One region of the Thermoanaerobacter uzonensis DSM 18761 genome, then DNA from elsewhere that is predicted to be linked to it. Evidence: a T-box and tRNA genes for the amino acid it is inferred to sense, from the RefSeq annotation. Region 1 holds a T-box; the other holds one or more tRNA genes.
What was found. The T-box of region 1 lies ahead of ileS (isoleucine--tRNA ligase). A T-box ahead of a tRNA ligase gene usually reads a tRNA of that ligase, here a tRNA-Ile.

Region 1 (11,255 bases):
AATTTAAATCCGACACAGCTTGAAAATTTAAACTTTCAATCCAAAGAAATTAGCACAGAAGTAAAAGGAGATTACCCTTTTGTAAAAATAGTGGATAATTTGGAGTGGTATTTAGCGTTGGTTTTAAATGAAAAACAACAGGACTTATTAAAAGAAGATAGTAATGTGAAAATTTTGATTGATAATTATGGTGGTGAATTGCGGGGAAAAGTTATAAAAACCTACAAAGGTGACGATAAATTATATATAGGAATAATTGAGATGATAGATGAATATCCCGATTTTTATAAAACCTCTAAAATAGATGTTAAAATTAAAGTTAAAGAGTACAATGGACTTAAAATACCTCTTTCTTCTATTGTACAAAAAGAAGGAAAAGAAGGAGTTTTTGTAATAAAAAATGGCAAAGTTCCTACTTTTAAAGAAGTAGTAATAAAGGCTACAGATGGCAAATATGCGATTGTAGAAAGCGTTGATAAAACATCTGGGTTAAAAGCGTATGACGAAATAGCGGTAAATGGAGAGGATTACTTGAGCAAATAAGGGGGGATAAATACGACTATATGTGAAAATATAAGAAAGATAAAAGAAAACATAAAAGAGCATGCATTAAAGGTAAATAGAAATCCGGAGGAAATATTAATTGTGGCAGCTACTAAAACTTTCGGTGTTGAAACTATAAAAGAGGCTATTGCTTGTGGAATAACTGACATAGGTGAGAATAAGGTTCAAGAGTTAAATGAAAAGTATCCTTATTTAAAAAATGAGGTAGAATTTCACTTTATAGGACATTTACAGACAAACAAAGTGAAATACATTATTGACAAAGTTAAGTTGATACATTCTTTAGATAGTATCAAACTGGCAGAAGAAATAGACAAAAGGGCTAAACAAAAAAGTCTCATAATAGATTGTTTGGTGGAAATCAATATTGGTGGAGAGGAAAGTAAATATGGAATTCCTCCTGAAGAAATGCATAATTTTGTTAAAGAAATGGGAAAATATGATAATATAAGAATTAGAGGGCTTATGACAATAGCTCCTTACCTTCCACCAGAAGAGGTAAGACCCTATTTTAGGAAGATGAAAAAGCTATTTGAAGAGCTAAAAGAAATTAAGCAACATAATGTACAAGTAGAATTTTTGTCAATGGGCATGTCCAATGACTATTGGGTAGCAGTTGAAGAAGGGGCGAATATTGTTAGAATTGGCACTTCTATTTTTGGGCAAAGACAATATAATGTGGAGGGATAATTAATGTCTTCAAAAGTGATTGATAAATTAATGAGTTTCTTTGGTATCGATGAGCCAGAAGAAGAGAAAGAAGAAGTAGACTCTTTACAACCTGTTATACCTTACGATAGAAAGCCTAAAATTGTCAATATTCATACACAGCCCCAAGTAAAAGTTTTGATTTTAAAGCCAGAAAAGTTTGAACAAGTAATGAATATATGTAATGAGTTAAAAAATAAAAAACCGGTGATTGTTGATTTACAAAAGATGGATAAAAATGAAGCTCAAAGATTAGTGGATTTTTTAAGCGGTGCAGCCTATGCTCTTAATGGAGAGATAAAGAAGATATCTGGCTATATATTTTTAATTGCACCTGAGAATTTTGATATTACAGGGGATATAAAAGATGAAGTAAATTCTTTATACCATCTAAATTGATAAGGAGGAAATGATTTTGCCTGTAAATTTTGCAATTTTAACAGCATTAGATTATTTTTTTGAAGTTATAAATTGGCTTATATTGATAAGGGTTATTTTATCTTTGCTACGAATGGAAAATATGTCAAATCCACTTTCTCGCTTTGTGATCGTAACGACAGAACCAATACTTGAGCCTTTTAGGGCATTACAATTTAGGTCTTCTATTGGAAGAAATTTAATGATAGATTTTTCGCCAGTTTTGGCGATTTTGGTGATTCAGTATTTAGTTCGTCCTTTAGTTTTTAAATTAGTATTATTACTGATGAGGTATATATGATGGACAAAGAATTTACTGTATCCCGATTTGAAGACATAATTAAGGGCGTTTTAAAATCTAAAAGAGTAAAATATACAGACTTTTTAAGCCTCTCTGAACAAAAAATTTTTGAAAAAACTATATTAAAGTATCGACAGCAAGATATAAACTATAATCTAGATGGGGGATATCCTTTAGCAGAAAGAAAGATAGCAATTATTTACCCCGATTTTTTACAGCCGGAAGATACCCCTATTTGCGCTGTAAGAATTGAAGGTGATTTTTCTAAGATATCTCATAGAGATGTGTTGGGTTCACTTTTAGGGTTGGGGATAAAAAGACAAAAAATAGGCGATATAATTGTAAAAGAGGATAAATGTGACATATTGTTACATAAAGATGTGGAAAGTTATGTACTTATGAACCTTTTTAAAGTCGGGAAAGAGAAGGTAAGAGTTAATTCAATTGACTTGAAAAATGTCTTGGAACCTGAAATAAAGTACAAGGACATTTTTTCTACCGTAGCCTCACTACGGGTTGACAGTGTAGCAGCTGCAGGTTTTGGCATATCAAGGACGAAGGCTTCAGAATTTATAAAGTCCGGTCTTCTTCAAATAAATTGGGAGTATACAGAAGACCCTTCTTCAGAAGTAAAAGAGGAGGATGTAATTTCTTTACGTGGTTTTGGAAGAATTAAATTAGAAGAAGTGAGAGGTAATACAAAAAAAGGTCGCGTTTCTGTACATATTCTAAGGTTTATATAATGTTACAAAAGAAAAGGAGGTAATATTATGCTGACGCCTATGGATATACATAATAAAGAATTTAGGCGGTCTTTTAGGGGTTATAATGAAGAGGAAGTGGACGAGTTTTTGGATAAAATTATGGAAGACTATGAAATGTTATACAAAGAAAATGCGGAGTTAAAAGACAGAATTAATATAATGAATGAAAAACTTCAAAGCTACATAAATATGGAGAATACTTTAAACAATACTTTGATTGTTGCTCAAAATACTGCAGAGGAATTGAAAAGAAATGCAGAAAAAGAAGCTCAACTTATCATACAAAATGCACAACAAAATGCAGAAAAAATATTAGAGAAGGCAAATCAAGAAGTTGTGAGAATAAGAATGGAGTTAGAAAGATATCGCAAGCAATTAAATGTTTTTAAAGCGAAATTTAAATCTCTTTTAGAAGCCCAGTTGGAATCAATACTTTCAATAGATGAGAAAGAATTGATTCCAGATGAGGATGAGGAGAAGGATGCAGAATAGATTAGGGGTTGTTGGAATATTGATTCAAAATAGAGAAAATGTGGCGGATAGGGTAAATCACATATTGAGTGAGTACGGCCACATTATTGTAGGAAGAATGGGTATACCCTATAAAGATAGGGGAGTATCGGTTATCGCTTTAATAGTTGATGGTACAACGGATGAAATAGGGGCTCTTACTGGTAAACTTGGTAGTCTTCCTGGGGTAAAAGTGAAATCTGCTCTGACTGCATGAGATATGCATACTATTGACGAAAAACTTGTGGTATTATATAATTGTGTAAAAAATATTGTTAAAAGCTATGATGAGGACGAGTAAGTAGAAGCAACTTCCAGAGAGTTGGCGGTAGGTGCGAGCCAATAAGTTCGTTTCTACTGAAAATCACCTCGGAGCTGCAGGCTGAAATAGGAGTAAGCTGTGCCGGGTTTCCCGTTATCTTAAATTGAGAGATTAAGGCAAAGTTTTTCTTTGTCTTAATAAGTAGGGTGGTACCGCGAACTTCTCGTCCCTGACGAGAAGTTTTATTTTTAGTTTGAAAGATAATATTTGAAGAGGAGGTAATGTTCAGTGGATTACAACAAGACACTTAATTTACCGAGGACAGATTTTCCTATGAAGGCTAATTTGCCAACACGAGAGCCAGAGATATTAAAAAGATGGGAAGAAATGGATATTTATCATAAAACATTGGGGAAAAATAAAGGCAAGGAAAAATATATTTTACACGATGGGCCGCCTTATGCTAATGGAGATATACACATTGGAACTGCTATGAATAAGGTATTAAAAGACATTATAGTGAAATACAAAACAATGAGGGGTTATGATGCTCCTTATGTGCCAGGTTGGGATACACACGGTCTTCCTATTGAACAGCAAGCCATAAAAACTTTAGGTATAAAAAGGCATGAAGTAAGTCCTACAGAATTTAGAAAAGTGTGTAGGGATTTTGCTTTTTCTCAGATTGAAAAGCAAAAAGCTCAATTCAAAAGATTGGGAGTAAGGGGAGATTGGGATAATCCTTATCTTACCTTGAATCCGGAGTATGAAGCTAAACAGATAGAAGTATTTGGTGAAATGGCTAAAAAAGGCTATATCTATAAAGGTCTAAAGCCTGTATATTGGTGCCCCAGCTGTGAGACTGCTTTGGCAGAAGCAGAAATTGAATACTTTGATGAAACCTCTGATTCTATTTATGTAAAATTTAGAGTTAAAGATGATTTAGGGAAATTCAAGGGAATTGTTGAGAATCTTAATAATGTGTATTTTATAATATGGACAACTACTACATGGACTATTCCAGCTAACCTTGCAATTGCTTTAAATCCAGAGTTTGATTATGCGCTTGCAAAGTTTGGAGACGAAGTATATATAATGGCAAAAGATATGTTAGATACTGCAAAGAAAGAAGCTAACCTTTCAGATTATGAAATACTTGCTGTATTTAAAGGAAAAGATTTGGAGGGCATGAAGGCTACCCATCCTTTATATGACAGAGATTCTTTAATAATCTTGGGTGAACATGTAACTTTAGAAGCTGGTACTGGATGTGTTCATACTGCTCCCGGCCACGGTGAAGAAGATTTTTTAGTTGGGCAAGAATATGGTCTTGATGCTTTAAATCCAATAGATGATAAGGGATATTTTACAGATAAAGCGCCAGGATATGCTGGTCTGTATTATGAAGAGGCTAACAAGGTCATAAAGGAAGACTTGAAAAAAGCTAATGCGTTAGTAGCAGAAACCCGTATTACTCACTCATATCCTCACTGTTGGAGATGTAAAAGTCCAATAATATTTAGGGCGACAGAACAGTGGTTTGCTTCTGTGGAAGGATTTAGAGAAGAGGCACTAAAAGCTATTAAAGAAGTTAATTGGTATCCTTCATGGGGCGAAGAGCGCATAACTAACATGGTAAGAGATAGACGAGACTGGTGTATTTCAAGGCAAAGGGTATGGGGTGTGCCAATTCCTATATTCTACTGTGAAAAGTGTGGGAAACCGCTTATAAACGATGATACAATAAATGCAGTTAAAGAGATCTTCAGGCAAAAGGGTTCAGATGCATGGTTTGAAATGTCAGCTGAAGAGATATTGCCAAAAGGGATTACTTGCGAATGCGGTTCTACAAAGTTTAGGAAAGAGACAGATATAATGGATGTGTGGTTTGATTCAGGCTCCAGCCATGCAGCTGTGCTGCAAACTCATCCTGACCTAAAGTGGCCTGCAGAGCTTTATTTAGAAGGTTCAGACCAACACAGAGGATGGTTCCAGTCTTCTCTTTTGACATCTGTGGCAACACGTGGAAAAGCACCTTATAGAAACGTATTGACCCACGGATTTGTTGTAGACGGTGAAGGAAGGAAAATGTCAAAATCTTTAGGGAATGGTATTGACCCAGCAGACGTTATAAAAGAATATGGAGCGGATATTTTGAGGCTTTGGGCTGTTTCTGCTGACTTTACTTCAGATATGAGAATTTCACAAGAGATTTTAAAACAGATGACAGAAGCGTACAGAAAAATACGTAACACTAGTAAGTTCTTGTTAAGCAATCTTTATGACTTTGACCCTGATAAGGATATGCTCCATTACGAAGAGCTTTTAGAGATAGATAAATGGGCTTTATTTAGGCTTAACAGAGTAGTTGAAGAGCTTACAGAGGCTTTTGATAAATATGAGTATTACGATTTTCTCCATCTGGTTCATACCTTCTGTGTAGTAGATATGAGTAGCCTTTACCTGGACATTTTAAAAGACAGATTGTACACTTATCCTGCTACTTCTAAAGAGAGAAGAGCGGCTCAAACGACACTTTACATTATTTTAGACACTCTTGTAAGGTTGATAGCACCAGTGCTTACATTTACTTCAGAAGAAATATGGTCATATATGAAGCACGACAGTCAAAATAATTTTGAAAGTGTTCAGTTAGCTGATTGGCCAAAGGTCCAAGAAAAATACAATAATCCTTATATAATAGAAAAATGGGAAAAACTTTTTGACATAAGAAAAGATATTTCTAAAGCTCTTGAAATAGCGAGAACTGACAAAAAGATAGGTCATTCTTTAGAGGCACAAGTGGATATATATCCATCTCAAGAGCTTTATGATTTCTTTAAAGGCTTTAATGACCTCGAATATGTGTTCATAGTTTCAAAAATGGTACTTCACCAACCAGAAGAACCTGTTCCTCAAAATGCTTATGAAAGTGAAGATTATAATTTGAAGATTGTGGTAAGCCATGCACCTGGGGAAAAATGCGAACGCTGCTGGATGTACAGTGAAACAGTAGGAACTATAAAAGAGCATCCAACTATTTGTGCAAGATGTGCTTCTCACATTGAGCAGCAAACACAAGTTTAAAAAGGGGATTTTTCCCCTTTTTAAACATTATTTTGAGGAGGGATATTATGAATTTGCTTATAAAAAATGTAGCTTTGCTATCTATGAAAGAAGAACAGCCACTTATGGAAAACACCAATATCTATATTGAAGGTGACACGATAACTTACATAGGAGAAATTAATCCGGATATAAAAGTTGACAGAGTCATAGATGGAACAAAAAAAATTGCAATGCCGGGTCTTATAAATGCTCATACTCATTTGGGAATGTCTTTATTTAGGAATTATGCAGATGATGTGCCGTTATTTGATTGGTTGAGCAAACATATCTGGCCCGTTGAATCTAAACTTTCAGCAGAAGACGTTTACTGGGGTTCTTTATTGAGTATGATAGAGATGATTTATTCTGGTACTACTACTTTTTGCGATATGTATTTTTTTATGGATGAAGTAGCTAAAGCAACAGAAGAAGTAGGGATAAGAGGAGTGTTGACAAGGGGTATTATAGAAGAAAGTGACGCTGAAATAAATAAGGAAAAGTTAAGAGATACGCGAAAACTTTATAATACCTGGCATAATAAAGCGGAGGGAAGAATCAAAGTAATGGTGGGTCCTCATGCACCTTATACCTGTAGCTCCTCTTATTTAAAGGAAGTAGTAGAGTTAGCTAAGGAGTTAAATACAGGAATTCATATTCATGTATCAGAAACAAAAAAAGAAGTAGAAGAAAGTTTACAAAAGCATGGAAAATCTCCTGTGAAACATTTAAAGGACATAGGAGTGTTTGATGTTCCAACTATAGCAGCTCATTGTGTTCATATAAGCGATGAAGACATTGAAATATTAAAGGAAATGAAGGTATCACCAGTTTACAATCCTACCAGTAATGCCAAGTTAGCCAGTGGTTTTGCTCCAGTGGATCAAATGCTAAAAAAAGGAATAAACGTAGCTTTGGGGACAGATGGCCCAGCCAGTAACAATAACTTAAACATGTTTGAAGAGGTTCATTTTGCTGCCACTATTAATAAGGCGTTAAATTACGATGCTCTTGCTGTACCGGCATTGGAAGCTCTAAAAATGGCGACAATCAATGGCGCTAAAGCTTTATTGTGGGATAAAGAGATAGGTTCCATCGAAGTGGGAAAAAAAGCGGATATAGTGATTATTGATATTGACAAGCCGCATTTTTATCCACACCACAACTTAATTTCTGCTTTAGCTTATACTGCTCAAGCATCAGATGTGGATACAGTGATAATAAATGGCAAAATAATAATGGAAAATAGAGAAATAAAAACCGCAGATGTGGAAAAAGTAATGTATAATGTTGGGAAAAGGGCGAAGGAGTTAATAGGGAAAAAATAACATGGAAAAGGTATTCTGCTAAGGCAGGATACCTAAATTTTTGTAAGTTGACACTTTGTTTGCATTATTATATGATGGCTTTAGTAGAAGTTGTAAAATCATTTACACTAGAGCACATATTAAAAATGGGGTGATAAAAGTGCTATTAAAATCAGAAAGAGAACAAATAGTAGATTATGGCAAAAAACTTATAAATTCTAATCTTACAAGAGGTACAGGAGGGAATTTAAGCATTTACAATAAGGAAAAAGGATTGATGGCTATAACTCCTTCAGGAATGAATTATTTTGAAATTAAGCCTGAGGATGTAGTAGTAATGGACTTAAATGGTAATGTAATAGAAGGTAATAGGACTCCTTCTTCAGAGTATGAGATGCACAGAATTTTTTACGCTAACAGACAAGACATAAACGCTATTATACACACTCATCCAGTATATTCTACAACTCTTTCCTGTCTACATTGGGACCTTCCACCAGTTCATTACCTTGTGGCTTTAGCAGGACCAAATGTCAGATGTGCTAAATATGCAACTTTTGGTACAAAAGAATTGGCAGAAAACGCTTTTGAGGCTATGAAGGATAGAAAAGCTGTGCTATTAGCCAATCACGGACTTTTGGTAGGAGCTGAAGATTTGCCTAATGCTTTTAATATAAGTATTCAAATTGAGTACGTGGCAGAATTATATTACAGGTCAAAATCTATAGGAGAACCAGTTATTCTTCCAGAAGATGAAATGAGGTTAATGTTAGAAAAGTTTAAAACTTATGGGCAGGTAAAAAAATAATAAAGAGGTGAAAAAAGTGGGAGAGATTAAAACTATAGAGTTTAAAGATGGAGTTTTATATTTAATTGACCAAAGAAAATTGCCCAATAGTTATGAGATTTTTGAGTGCAGAACTTATAAAGACGTAAATTTTGCTATAAAAGACATGGTGGTAAGGGGGGCACCGGCAATTGGAGCTGCAGCAGCTTATGGGATGGTATTGGCTGCCAAAGAATTTATTAATGAGGAAAAAGAAAGTTTCTTCAAAAAAATGGAGGAAGCTTTAGAAATTCTCTCAAAATCAAGACCTACTGCTGTAAACCTTATGTGGGCAATAAATAGAATGAAAAAAGTTATTGAGAATAATAAAGAGCTAGAACTACAAGACCTATATGAGCTATTAAAAAAAGAAGCAGATGATATTTACTACGAAGATATAGAAACCAACAAAAATATGGCTAAATTTGGGAATGAGATAATTAAAGAAAATGCAGTTATTTTGACCCATTGCAATACGGGAGCCCTTGCAACCGTAGGGTATGGAACTGCTTTAGGAGTTATTAGAGAAGCCCATTACAGTGGGAAAAATATTTTTGTATATGCTGATGAGACAAGGCCTAGGCTTCAAGGCGCAAAATTGACAGCATGGGAATTAGTACAAGAAGGAATTCCTGCAAAGTTAATTGCTGATGGTGTTGCTGCTACTTTGATAAGAGATGGGAAAATAGATGTAATATTAGTAGGAGCCGATAGAATTGCTTTAAATGGGGATACTGCCAATAAAATTGGAACTTTTATGCTCTCTGCTATTGCAAAGATATACCACGTTCCTTTTTATGTGGTAGCTCCTACCAGCACAATTGATTTTAACATTGAGACAGGAAAAGAGATAGTTATAGAGGAAAGAAGTCCTGAAGAGGTAACTCATATAAATGGCGTAAGAATTGCACCTGAAGGAATAGAAGTGTACAATCCAGCCTTTGATGTGACTCCTCATGAAAATATAACAGGAATAATTACAGAAAAAGGAATAATTAGACCTCCTTTCAGGGAAAACATATTAAAGCTAAAGTGAAGGATACCCGGATTAATTTTGATTATTTGCATATAAATACAAAAGACAGAGGGGGTACATTTTTAATGGAAAAGGCGATCATTGGTGGTACTGGATTTTACGAAATAGGACAAAAGGTGTCAAAAAAATTGGTAGAGACAAAATATGGAGAAGTGGAAATTGATATTGTGACTATTGAGGGGGAGGAAATTGGTTTTTTGCCCCGACATGGGAAAGGTCATGCAGTTCCACCTCATCTCGTAAATTATAGGGCAAATATTATGGCATTGAAACAAATGGGAGTAAAATATGTGTATGCAACAGCTGCAGTTGGTTCTTTTAATGAAAATTATGAGCCAGGTGATGTTGTAATACTTAAAGATTTTTTAGATTTTACTAAATCGAGACCATTGACCTTTTTTGAAGGGGAAGATGGAGTGGTAAGACATGTAGATATGAGTGACCCTTATTGCAGCAATTTAAGGGCAAAATTTTACAATGCTGCTAAAAAAGAAGACTTATTGATAAAAGGAGATGCAGTTTATGTGTGCACTGAAGGTCCACGATTTGAAACTGCACAAGAGATAAGAATGTATAAAAATTTAGGTGCCGATGTAGTTGGGATGACTAATGTTCCAGAAGTAGTTTTAGCGAAAGAATTAGGAATGTGCTATGCTGCGATGGGGATAGTTTCAAATTGGGCTACAGGAATGAAGGGCAGTATAACATTACATGAAATAAAAGATACCTTAGAATTGAACAAAGAAAAAGTGATAAAAACGTTTATAAGAGTTTTTTTAGAAGAAAAATTAGACCAAGAGCATTGTAATTGCAGTAAAGCAGTAATTGAATTATGATTAGATGTGATTAAATTATAGGAGGAACTACTATGGGAGTAAATAAAAACTATCGGTTTGACACAAAAGCAATTCATGGAACTGAGTTTAAGAAGAACCCTGAAAATGCTTTGAATCCTCCAATTTTTCAGACGACTACTTTTGTTTTTGATGACCTCGAACATGTTGAAAAGGTGATGTCTTTTCAATCTCAAGACTATGTTTATACAAGAGGTAATAATCCGACCTTAAGATTATTTGAAAACAGATTAGCGGAGTTGGAATATGGCAAAGGGGCAGTAGCTTTTTCTTCCGGGATGGCTGCTATTAGTTCAGTTTTATTTTCTCTTTTAAAACCCAAAGATACTGTAATAGTTCATAAGACTCTTTATGGTTCAACTTATAACGTAGTGACAAATATACTGCCTAAATATGGAGTAAATTATAAAATAGTGGACCTTACAGATATAAGCGAATTAGAAAAAAGTGTAGATGACTCCGCAAAAGTTGTGTATTTTGAGACTCCTTCTAATCCAAATTTATCTATTATAGATATTGAAGAGGTTGCAAGGGTATGCCATAAAAAAGATATTAAAATTGTTGTTGATAATACTTTTGCTACCCCCTATTTTCAAAATCC
Region 2 (11,255 bases), 110 kb from region 1:
TGAGGGATATAGATGTGGCGGGAAAAAGAGTTTTAGTTAGAGTAGACTTTAATGTGCCTATGGATGAAAATAAAAATATAACAGATGATACTCGTATAAAAGCAGCACTTCCTACTATTGAATATTTAATAAATCACAATGCTAAAGTAATACTAGTATCCCACTTGGGAAGACCAAAGGGCAAAGTGAATCCAGAATATTCTTTAAAACCTGTTGCAAAAAGGTTGTCAGAGCTTTTGGGAAAACAAGTCATTATGGCAGAGGATGTAATTGGAGATGATGCTAAAGCAAAAGCAGCTGCATTAAAAGAAGGAGAAGTATTGCTTTTAGAAAATGTGAGATTCCACGCAGAAGAAGAGAAAAATGACCCTCAATTTGCAAAAGAGTTAGCTTCTTTAGCGGATATATATGTAAATGATGCTTTTGGTACAGCTCACAGGGCTCATGCTTCTACAGCAGGCGTCGCGGCTTATTTGCCGGCAGTATCAGGTTTTTTAATTGAAAAGGAACTTACTATTATGGGGGAAGCTTTAGAAAATCCAAAGAGACCATTTGTTGCTATATTAGGAGGAGCTAAAGTTTCTGACAAAATAGGGGTTATAACAAACCTATTAGAAAAAGTAGATAGCCTTTTAATTGGAGGTGGTATGGCTTACACCTTTATAAAAGCAAAAGGATATGAAATTGGTAAGTCACTTTTAGAAGAGGATAAAATAGAGTTAGCTAAAGAATTAATGGAGAAGGCTAAGCAAAAAGGTGTTAATTTGATGCTTCCTGTTGATACAGTTATTGCTAAAGAATTGAAATCAGGTGTACCTTATGAAGTAGTCGATATAGACAAAATGCCTCAAGACCAAATAGGAGTAGACATTGGACCTAAGACTATTGAAGAATACTCAAAAGTGATAAAACACGCCATGACAGTAGTGTGGAATGGGCCTATGGGAGTTTTTGAAATTCCTGAGTTTGCAAAAGGTACAGAGGCTATTGCGAAAGCTTTGAGTGAATGCAAAGGTACTACTATAGTAGGCGGTGGTGATTCTGCAGCTGCCATAGAGCAATTAGGATATGCGGATAAAGTCACTCATATTTCTACTGGAGGAGGAGCTTCCCTGGAGTTTTTGGAAGGCAAAGTATTGCCAGGAATTGATGTTTTAAACGACAAGTAAAGGGGTGTTTGTTTTGAGAAGACCAATAATTGCAGGTAACTGGAAAATGCACATGACCCCTTCTGAAGCGGTGAAGTTAGTTGAGGAATTGATACCTCAGGTTAAAGAGGCAAAAGCAGAAGTGGTAGTCATACCTCCCTTTGTGGATTTGACAGAAGTGAGCAAAGTCATCAAAGGCACAAATATTCTCCTCGGTGCTCAAAATATGTTCTGGGAAGAAAAGGGCGCATATACGGGAGAAATTTCACCTTTAATGCTTAAAGAGATTGGCGTGAAATATGTTGTAATAGGCCACTCTGAAAGAAGGCAGTATTTTGGTGAGACGGATGAAATGGTCAATAAAAAAGTTTTATCCGCTCTATCTCACGGCTTAAGTCCTATTGTGTGTGTAGGAGAATCTCTTTCTCAAAGAGAAGAAGGAAAAACTTTTGAAGTAGTTTTAAGTCAAACTAAAGAGGCATTAAAAGACGTTTCACAAGATGACATTGTCAGCGTAGTAATAGCTTATGAGCCAATCTGGGCTATAGGCACTGGCAAAACTGCCACAGCTAAAGATGCCAATGAAGTGATAAAAGCTATAAGGGATACTATAGCTTCCCTTTATGGAAAAGAAAAGGCAGATCTGGTTAGGATACAGTATGGGGGGAGTGTAAAGCCTGAAAACATCTCTGAACTCATGGCAGAGAGCGATATAGACGGGGCTTTAGTAGGGGGAGCAAGTCTTGTAGCAGCAGATTTTGCAAAGATTGTCAATTATTAAGGAGAGGATTATATGCCTGAAAAATTAACCATGCTAGTTATACTGGATGGGTTTGGACTATCAGACAAAAAAGAAGGAAATGCAGTATATCAAGCTAATACTCCAAATTTAGATTTTTACTTTAAAAACTATCCCCATACGACTCTTTCCGCCAGTGGCCTTGCAGTAGGACTTCCTGAGGGACAAATGGGAAACTCAGAAGTAGGGCACTTAAATATTGGAGCGGGAAGAATAGTATATCAAGAACTTACGAGAATTAGTAAAGATATCAAAGAAGGTACCTTTTTTAAGAAAAAAGAATTTTTAGATGCGATAGAAAATGTAAAGAAAAACAACTCAAAACTACATCTTTTTGGCCTTTTGTCAGATGGAGGGGTTCACAGCCACATAACTCATTTATTTGCTTTAATGAAATTGGCAAAAGAACATGGGTTAAAAGAAATATATATTCATGCTTTCTTAGATGGAAGAGATGTTCCACCAGCTTGTGCAAAGGAATATATAAAGCAGTTTGAAGAAGAGTCAAACAGGATTGGTATAGGAAAAATTGCAACGATTTCTGGAAGATATTATGCAATGGATAGAGACAAAAGATGGGATAGAACTAAAAAGGCTTATGATGCAATAGTTTTAGGGAAAGGTGTTTACGCTAATTCACCAATGGAAGCAATAGATATAGCTTATTCCAAAGACCAAACAGATGAGTTCGTAGAACCTACCGTAATTTTGGAAAATGGAAAGCCAGTTGCTACGGTAGAAGCGGGGGATTCTATAATATTCTTCAATTTTAGACCTGACAGAGCAAGGCAACTTACCAGAGCTTTTATTGACGAGGTATTTAACTATTTTGAAAGAGAAAAAGGGTATTTGCCTGTATTCTTTGTGTCTATGACTCAATATGATGAAACCTTTAAAAACATACATGTGGCGTATAAGCCAGAAAGACTGGAGAATACTCTTGGTGAATACTTAAGTAAAAAAGGGATTAAACAGCTTAGAATTGCAGAAACAGAAAAATACGCCCATGTGACTTTCTTCTTCAACGGTGGCGTAGAAGAGCCAAATGAAGGGGAAGAAAGAATTTTAGTTCCTTCGCCTAAAGTAGCTACTTACGACCTAAAGCCAGAAATGAGCGCTTATGAGGTTACAGATACTGTAATACCTAAGATTATGTCAGATCAATATGGTTTTATTCTTTTAAACTTTGCAAATCCTGATATGGTAGGGCATACAGGAGTTTTAAATGCTGCAATAAAAGCGATTGAAGCAATAGATGAGTGCCTTGGAAGAATAGTAAATGCTGTTCAAAGTGTAGGAGGAACAATAATTATAACAGCTGACCATGGCAATGCGGAAGAGATGATTGACCCTGTGACAAAAGAGCCACAAACCGCTCATACTACAAACCCAGTGCCTTTCATACTGATAGGCGAAGGAGATATTGATTTAAGGAAAGATGGGATACTGGCTGACATTGCTCCTACAATTTTGGACATAATGAAACTACCAGTTCCTAAAGAGATGACGGGAAAATCTTTAATCATTGGAAGAAGATAAAATTTAAAAAATTTAAAAGAGAAAGGAGAAGTTGTCATGTCGTCAATAATTGATATTTTTGCAAGAGAAATACTTGACTCCCGTGGAAATCCTACAGTTGAAGTAGAGGTAGAATTAGATAGCGGTGCAGTAGGAAGAGCTGCTGTGCCTTCAGGGGCTTCTACAGGAGCTTTTGAAGCAGTCGAATTAAGGGATGGAGATAAATCAAGATATTTGGGGAAAGGAGTACTAAAAGCTGTTCAAAATGTCAATGACATTATTGCTCCTGAGCTAATTGGCATGGAAGCACAAGACCAAGTAGCAATTGACAAAGCGATGATTGAACTAGATGGAACTCCCAATAAGAGCAAATTAGGAGCAAATGCTATCTTAGGGGTATCATTGGCAGTGGCAAAGGCAGCAGCTGAGGAATGTGGTTTACCTTTGTATCAATACATTGGTGGAGTAAATGCAAAAACTCTTCCTGTGCCTATGATGAACATATTAAACGGTGGAAAACACGCTGATAACAATGTAGATATACAAGAGTTTATGATAATGCCTATTGGGGCTCCAAACTTCCGCGAAGCATTAAGGATGTGTTCAGAAGTTTATCACAATTTGAAAAACGTGTTACATTCTAAAGGGTTAAGTACAACAGTTGGTGATGAAGGAGGATTTGCACCTAACCTTACCTCAAATGAAGAAGCTATACAAGTTATATTGGAAGCTATAGAAAAAGCGGGATATGTGCCAGGAGAAGATATAGTATTAGCATTAGATCCTGCTTCAACAGAGCTTTATAAAGAAGATGGGAAATATCATTTTGAAGGAGAAGGAATTGTAAGAACCCCCGAAGAAATGGTAGATTTTTGGGAACAACTTGTTAACAAATATCCTATTGTCTCTATTGAAGACGGTCTTGCAGAAGAAGACTGGAATGGATGGAAACTATTGACTGAAAGATTAGGCAAGAAGATACAGCTTGTAGGAGACGACTTATTTGTAACGAATACTCAAAGACTTTCAAAAGGTATAAGCATGGGCGTTGCAAATTCAATACTCATAAAACTTAATCAAATAGGAACATTGACAGAAACTCTTGATGCTATTGAAATGGCAAAAAGAGCAGGTTACACAGCTGTTGTGTCTCACCGCTCCGGGGAAACAGAAGATTCTACAATTGCAGACCTTGTAGTTGGAGTAAATGCAGGGCAAATTAAAACTGGAGCGCCAGCAAGAACTGACAGAGTTGTAAAATACAATCAGCTTTTAAGAATTGAAGAAGCTTTAGGAAGCACAGCTCAATATCTTGGCAAAACTGCTTTTTACAATATTAAGAAATAAGGGGATCCAAAAAGGATTCCCTTTTTATATAAAAACCTCTTGATTAGCATAACAATTCTTTGTATAATATAGACTGTGGTATTGTGTTTCAAAAATTAGAGATAAGGCGGTGTAAATATGCTAAAAACTGTACTTATGAGTATACAAATTTTGGTTAGCATTTTCTTGATAGTAGTTATACTTTTACAAAAGGGCAAAAGTGCAGGTATTTCGGGTGTAATTGCAGGAGGAGCAGAAACATTTTTTGGAAAGAATAAAGCTCGAACCATGGAGGGGACACTAGAGAGACTCACAACTATAGCGGCGGTATTGTTTATAATTTTGTCTATGGTGTTGACTATAATGATGGCTAAATAAAAACGACGGTATCAAGAAAAGAAATGGAAAAACCCTTTTATGGGTTTTTATTTTTACCACCACAAATAAAAAAGGCTGGGTGGTCAAATGAAAATTAGAGAAATTACAGAGGAATTAGAATATCAGTTGCTTTCTCCTTATGCTACAAAAAGCCGTGAAACTCGCGGCAGGGATAAAGAAGAGGAAAAATGCGATATAAGAACAGAATTTCAAAGAGATAGAGATAGGATTATTCATAGCAAGGCTTTCAGAAGATTGAGCCACAAAACACAGGTCTTTATTTCTCCAGAAGGTGACCATTATAGAACAAGGCTGACTCATACATTAGAGGTATCTCAGATTGCAAGAACGATTGCGAGAGCCTTGAGGTTAAACGAAGATTTGACAGAAGCTATTGCTTTAGGTCATGATTTAGGACATACTCCTTTTGGCCATTCTGGTGAAGAGGTTTTGAATAGACTTTTAAAAGATGGTTTTAGACATAATGAACAAAGCATTAGAGTGGTTGAGGTTTTGGAAAAGGATGGAGAGGGTCTTAATTTAACTTGGGAAGTTAAGGATGGCATTTGTAACCATTCTACTTCAGGAAAGCCTCAGACATTAGAAGGGCAAGTAGTACAAATTTCTGATAAGATAGCTTATATTAACCATGATATTGATGATGCAATAAGAGGGAAAGTTTTAAATCCTGAAGATTTACCTAAAGATTTAATAGCAATCTTAGGTGATAAGCATAGTAAAAGAATAAATACAATGGTAAAAGATGTTATAAATAATAGCTTTGGAAAGCCGAAAGTTTCAATGAGCAAAGAGATTTATGAGGCTACTTATAGTTTAAGAAATTTTTTGTTCGAAAAAGTTTATATAGGATCAAGAGCTAAAAAAGATGAGGAAAAAGCAAAAAGAATAGTAGAACAGTTATTTTATTACTTTTATGACAATATTGACAAGATGCCTCAAGAATTTATAAAACTTGCTGAGATTTATGGAAGAGAAAGAGCTGTTGCTGATTATATTGCTGGTATGACAGACAAATATGCTATTTTAAAATACAAAGAGATTTTTTTACCCAGTCCCTGGTTTGAGTAAAATATTTTTTGATTTTAATAAAAATTTAATTAACAACAGAAGGATTTTTGAATCTTTTGTCGAATATATATTGGTCGTCACTAATAAATTAATTTGTAAAGAGGAATTTAACAATTTTTGTCGAATAGAATAATTAGGTGATATTGATGGCTTACTCAAAAGAAATGATTGAAAGAGTGATTGAAGCAAATGACATAATAGATGTTATATCAGAGTATTTAGAACTAAAAAAAGCGGGAAAAGAATTTAAAGGTCTGTGTCCTTTTCATAGAGAAAAAACTCCATCTTTTATGGTGAGTCAAGAAAAACAGGTTTATCACTGCTTTGGCTGTAATGCTAGTGGAAATGTTGTTACTTTTATAATGGATATTGAAAATTTGACTTTTAAAGAAGCAATTGAATTTTTAGCAGATAGAGTGGGAATAACTCTTGAAGAAATTGAGTTGACAGAAAAGGAGTACCAAAAAAAGAAACTTATTGACGAAATATACAAAATAAATAAATTAGCAGCTATGTATTTTTATAATAAGCTTTTTTCTGAAGAAGGTAGACAGGCCTTAGTTTATATAAGAAAAAGAGGTTTGACAGAAGCAACGATTAAAAAATTTGGAATAGGTTATTCCCCACCTCAAGGAAACGGACTTTTAAATTTTTTAAAGGAAAAAGGCTATACAGAAAGTTTTTTGGTAAAGGCAGGACTTTTGTCTCAAAAAAATAACCGCTATTATGACAGATTTAGAAATAGAATGATGTTTCCTATAATAGATGTAAAGGGTAATATTATAGGTTTTGGAGGACGCTCTATTGACGATAGTTTGCCTAAATATTTGAACACTCCGGAGACGGAAGTCTTTAAAAAAGGGAAAAACCTATTTGCAATAAATTTTGCTAAAAAAACACAACAAGATAAATTTATAATTGTAGAAGGATATATGGATGCTATTTCCTTACATCAGGCTGGAATAGATTGTGCTGTAGCATCTTTAGGGACTGCTTTGACAGAGGACCAAGCAAGACTCATAAAAAGGTATAAAAGAAATGTTGTAATTGCTTATGATGCTGATGAAGCTGGTATTAGTGCCGCATTAAGGGGACTTGACATTCTTGATGAATTGAATTTAAATATAAAAGTATTAACTATACCTCATGGGAAAGACCCTGATGAGTTTCTAAAAAAGAATGGAGTAGAGGCATTTAATCAATTAATAGAAAATGCCGATAGTTTAATTGAGTTTAAAGCAAAAGTATATAGAAAAAATCTTGACCTTGATAATCCTCAAGATAGAATAATATATGTTAAAAAAATTGCAAAAGATATTGCAAAACTTTCTGATGAAGTGAAAAGAGAAGTTTATATTTCTTCAGTAGCTAAAGTTGCTCAAATACCTGAGAATGCAGTGAGAACAGAGGTTAGTCATTTTGTCAATAGGGAAATTGAAAAAAATCAAAAAAATATGTATATAGCTGGTAATATAAGGCATAATATATACAGTAGTAGTAAAATATCGCCAGAAAAATACTTAATTGCATTGCTCTTGTATGATAATAATCTTTATAAAAAAGTGAAAGAAACAATTACCGCCGATATGCTTGAGAATGTTAAATTAAGGCCAATTTTTGAAGAAATAATGTCAAGGTTAGAAGATGGAAACAAAACTCAAATAAATGATATTGTTTATTTATTACAAGAGGAAAATCTTATATCTGATTTTAACGATATTATTAAAGCTTTTTACGAGAGTGAAAATATTACTGAGCAAGCTATTGATGATATTATAAACAAGATTCTCATTAACAGCTTGGCGGTTAAAAGAGAGAGCATCAAAAGAGCTATAAATGAGGCTCATATGGTGGGGGATATAGAGAAAGAAAGGCAACTTTTAATAGAATTACAAAATTGTGAAAAGGAGATGCTAAAGATAAAAAATGGCTAAAAAGAAAGAAACCCATAGGGAGGGGAAACCTATGAACAACGAAGAATTATCTAAAGAAGCAATTACAGAACTTATCAATAAAGGGAAAAAAACTGGGATGCTCACCTACAATGAGATAATGGATTCCTTAGAAGATATTGATTTAAATCCCGACCAAATTGAGAAAGTATATGATGCTTTTGAAGATATGGGAATTGAAATTGTTGGGGAAGAACCTCGTCAGGAAGAAATAACTGAAGAAGATTTAGACTTAGACCTTTCTATTCCTGAAGGAATCAGTATAGATGACCCTGTTAGAATGTATTTGAAAGAGATAGGCAAGATTCCTCTTCTAACTCCGGAAGAAGAGATTGAATTAGCAAAAAGAATCGAACAAGGAGACGAAGAAGCTAAAAAAAGACTTATAGAAGCTAATTTAAGATTGGTTGTAAGCATAGCAAAGAGATATGTAGGAAGAGGAATGCTTTTCTTAGATTTGATACAAGAGGGAAATTTAGGATTACTCAAAGCAGTTGAAAAATTTGACTATAGGAAAGGTTACAAATTCAGTACTTATGCCACATGGTGGATAAGACAAGCTATCACAAGAGCTATTGCAGACCAGGCAAGAACCATAAGAATCCCTGTACACATGGTAGAAACTATAAATAAATTGATAAGAGTTCAAAGGCAATTGCTGCAGGAATTAGGTCGCGAACCTACCGCTGAAGAATTGGCAAAAGAGATGGGTATGCCAGAAGAAAAAGTAAGAGAGATAATGAAAATAGCCCAGGAGCCTGTATCTTTAGAAACCCCTATTGGAGAAGAGGAAGACAGCCACTTAGGAGATTTTATACCTGACGAAGATGCACCAGCTCCAGCAGAAGCTGCGGCTTATACAATGCTAAAAGAACAGTTGATGGATGTTCTTGATACTCTAACGCCAAGGGAAGAGAAAGTACTAAGACTTAGATTTGGTCTTGATGACGGCCGAGCAAGAACATTAGAGGAAGTAGGAAAAGAATTTAATGTTACAAGAGAACGCATAAGACAAATTGAGGCAAAAGCATTAAGAAAATTGAGGCATCCCAGCAGGAGCAAAAAATTAAAAGATTTCCTTGATTAAATAAGCTTCTTGACAAGAGGACAAAAATCTGTATAATTATTATTGTATTCCTCAGTAGCTCAAGGGTAGAGCAACCGGCTGTTAACCGGTAGGTTGTAGGTTCGAATCCTACCTGAGGAGCCACTTTTTGGGCCTTTAGCTCAGCTGGCAGAGCGGTCGGCTCATAACCGATTGGTCCGGGGTTCAAATCCCTGAAGGCCCACCATTGAGAGAAAAAGCATTTAGCTTTAAATGCTTTTTTATTTTTTATACTTTTAGGAGGATTACATGAAACTTACAGAGCGATTAAGGAAAATAGCTGAATACATTCCTCATGGGTCAAAAGTTGCAGACATTGGGACTGATCATGGGTTTATTCCTGTTTACCTTATCGAAAACAAAATATCTGCCTATGTTATTGCTTCAGATTTAAATGAAGGTTCATTAAGTAAAGCTGTAAAAGAAGTTGAGAAGCGAAATTTGCAATCTTTGATAGACACAAGGTTAGGGAATGGTCTTAATGTTTTATCGCCAGGGGAAGTAGATATAGTTGTCATTGCAGGTATTGGAGGAATTTCAATTACAAAAATACTAGATGAGGGAAAAAATATTGCAAAAACTATCAAAAAATTTATATTTCAACCTATGAGAGATTCAGCAGACTTGAGGAAATACTTAATAGAAAATGGATACAAAATTTGTGATGAGGAATTAGTTAAGGAAAATCAAAAATATTATGAAATAATAGTAGCAGAACATGGTAGACAAAAAGTCAAAAATCACATATATTATGAAGTAGGGGAAAAACTCTTACAAAAAAGACATCCACTACTAGAAGAATTCTTACAATATAAAATCGACAAAATGAAGAAAATCATAAGTAAACTTCCAGGGTCCAATGAAAAGCGTAAGCAATTAGAGGAAAAAGTAAAGAAATTCGAGGTGTTGATAAATGGGCTTGAAATGCCAAGTAATAGCTTCCATAATGGATAAACTTGCACCGCGTAAATTTGCTGAAGAGTGGGATAACGTGGGATTGTTAATAGGAGATGGTTCTAAAGATGTTTCAAAAGTTTTAGTAGCTTTGGATGCTACTTCTGAAGTAGTTAAGGAAGCAATTGACAAAAGAGTAGATATGATTGTAACTCATCATCCGTTAGTTTTTAAGCCAATAAAAAATGTCAGGGCTGATAATCCAGTGGGCTCCTTGTTAATACAACTTATTAAAAATGATATTTCCCTTTATGCAGCACATACTTCTTTTGATATAGCTCCAAATGGTATGAATGATATTTTATGCAATGTCCTAGGAATATACGATAGGGAAGTTTTGGCTGTCACTTATTCCGAAGGATATAAAAAAATTGCAGTTTATGTGCCGCAAGGATATGAAGAAGTGGTAAAAAATGCCATGTGCAGTGCAGGCGCTGGTTTCATTGGGAATTATAGTGATGCTACTTTTCAGGTGCGAGGCATTGGAACTTATAGACCTTTAGAAGGAACAAACCCATTTATTGGTGAAATAGGGAAACTAGAAAAGACAGAAGAAGTAAAGATAGAAACTATAGTACCTCAGAGATATTTAGAAAAAGTTGTAACTGCAATGCTGAATGTTCATCCCTATGAAGAGGTTGCTTATGATATTTATTCTTTGGAAAATGTTAAAGAAGAATATGGGCTTGGAAGAATTGGAATTATTTCAGAAACTACTTTACAAGAATTAGCTTTACAAGTAAAAACAAAACTTAAAATTAATAATTTAAGAGTGGTAGGAGACCTAAATAAAAAGATTAGAAAAGTGGCTGTATGTGGTGGAAGCGGTGCAAGTCTTATTCACAAAGCTGTTTCTAAAGGAGCGGATGTTTTAATAACAGCAGACATTGGCTATCACGATGCGGTAGAAGCCCAACACCTCGGATTGGCTTTAATTGATGCTGGACATTTTGGTACGGAGAATATTGCAGTCAGGTTTATTGCAG

Region 2: it has a tRNA-Ile gene. The T-box ahead of ileS (isoleucine--tRNA ligase) is inferred to sense a tRNA for this amino acid. The anticodon was not compared.

The regions. Positions count from the first base shown of each region.
Region 1 covers NZ_FQUR01000010.1:154,322-165,576, forward strand. Annotated here, with positions in the region: gene BUB32_RS06570 (biotin/lipoyl attachment domain-containing protein) at 1-543, shown strand, start outside; gene BUB32_RS06575 (YggS family pyridoxal phosphate-dependent enzyme) at 550-1,254, shown strand; gene BUB32_RS06580 (cell division protein SepF) at 1,258-1,671, shown strand; gene BUB32_RS06585 (YggT family protein) at 1,688-1,990, shown strand; gene BUB32_RS06590 (YlmH family RNA-binding protein) at 1,987-2,733, shown strand; gene BUB32_RS06595 (DivIVA domain-containing protein) at 2,761-3,246, shown strand; gene BUB32_RS06600 (TM1266 family iron-only hydrogenase system putative regulator) at 3,236-3,481, shown strand; T-box leader at 3,540-3,760, shown strand; gene ileS (isoleucine--tRNA ligase) at 3,815-6,613, shown strand; gene BUB32_RS06610 (amidohydrolase) at 6,661-7,959, shown strand; gene BUB32_RS06615 (L-fuculose-phosphate aldolase) at 8,099-8,746, shown strand; gene mtnA (S-methyl-5-thioribose-1-phosphate isomerase) at 8,763-9,800, shown strand; gene BUB32_RS06625 (S-methyl-5'-thioinosine phosphorylase) at 9,866-10,636, shown strand; gene BUB32_RS06630 (trans-sulfuration enzyme family protein) at 10,669-11,255, shown strand, end outside.
Region 2 covers NZ_FQUR01000010.1:48,218-59,472, forward strand. Annotated here, with positions in the region: gene BUB32_RS05975 (phosphoglycerate kinase) at 1-1,169, shown strand, start outside; gene tpiA (triose-phosphate isomerase) at 1,183-1,929, shown strand; gene gpmI (2,3-bisphosphoglycerate-independent phosphoglycerate mutase) at 1,942-3,486, shown strand; gene eno (phosphopyruvate hydratase) at 3,523-4,812, shown strand; gene secG (preprotein translocase subunit SecG) at 4,930-5,169, shown strand; gene BUB32_RS06000 (deoxyguanosinetriphosphate triphosphohydrolase) at 5,257-6,258, shown strand; gene dnaG (DNA primase) at 6,405-8,192, shown strand; gene rpoD (RNA polymerase sigma factor RpoD) at 8,224-9,297, shown strand; tRNA gene BUB32_RS06015 (tRNA-Asn) at 9,346-9,420, shown strand; tRNA gene BUB32_RS06020 (tRNA-Ile) at 9,427-9,502, shown strand; gene BUB32_RS06025 (tRNA (adenine(22)-N(1))-methyltransferase) at 9,565-10,269, shown strand; gene BUB32_RS06030 (Nif3-like dinuclear metal center hexameric protein) at 10,229-11,255, shown strand, end outside.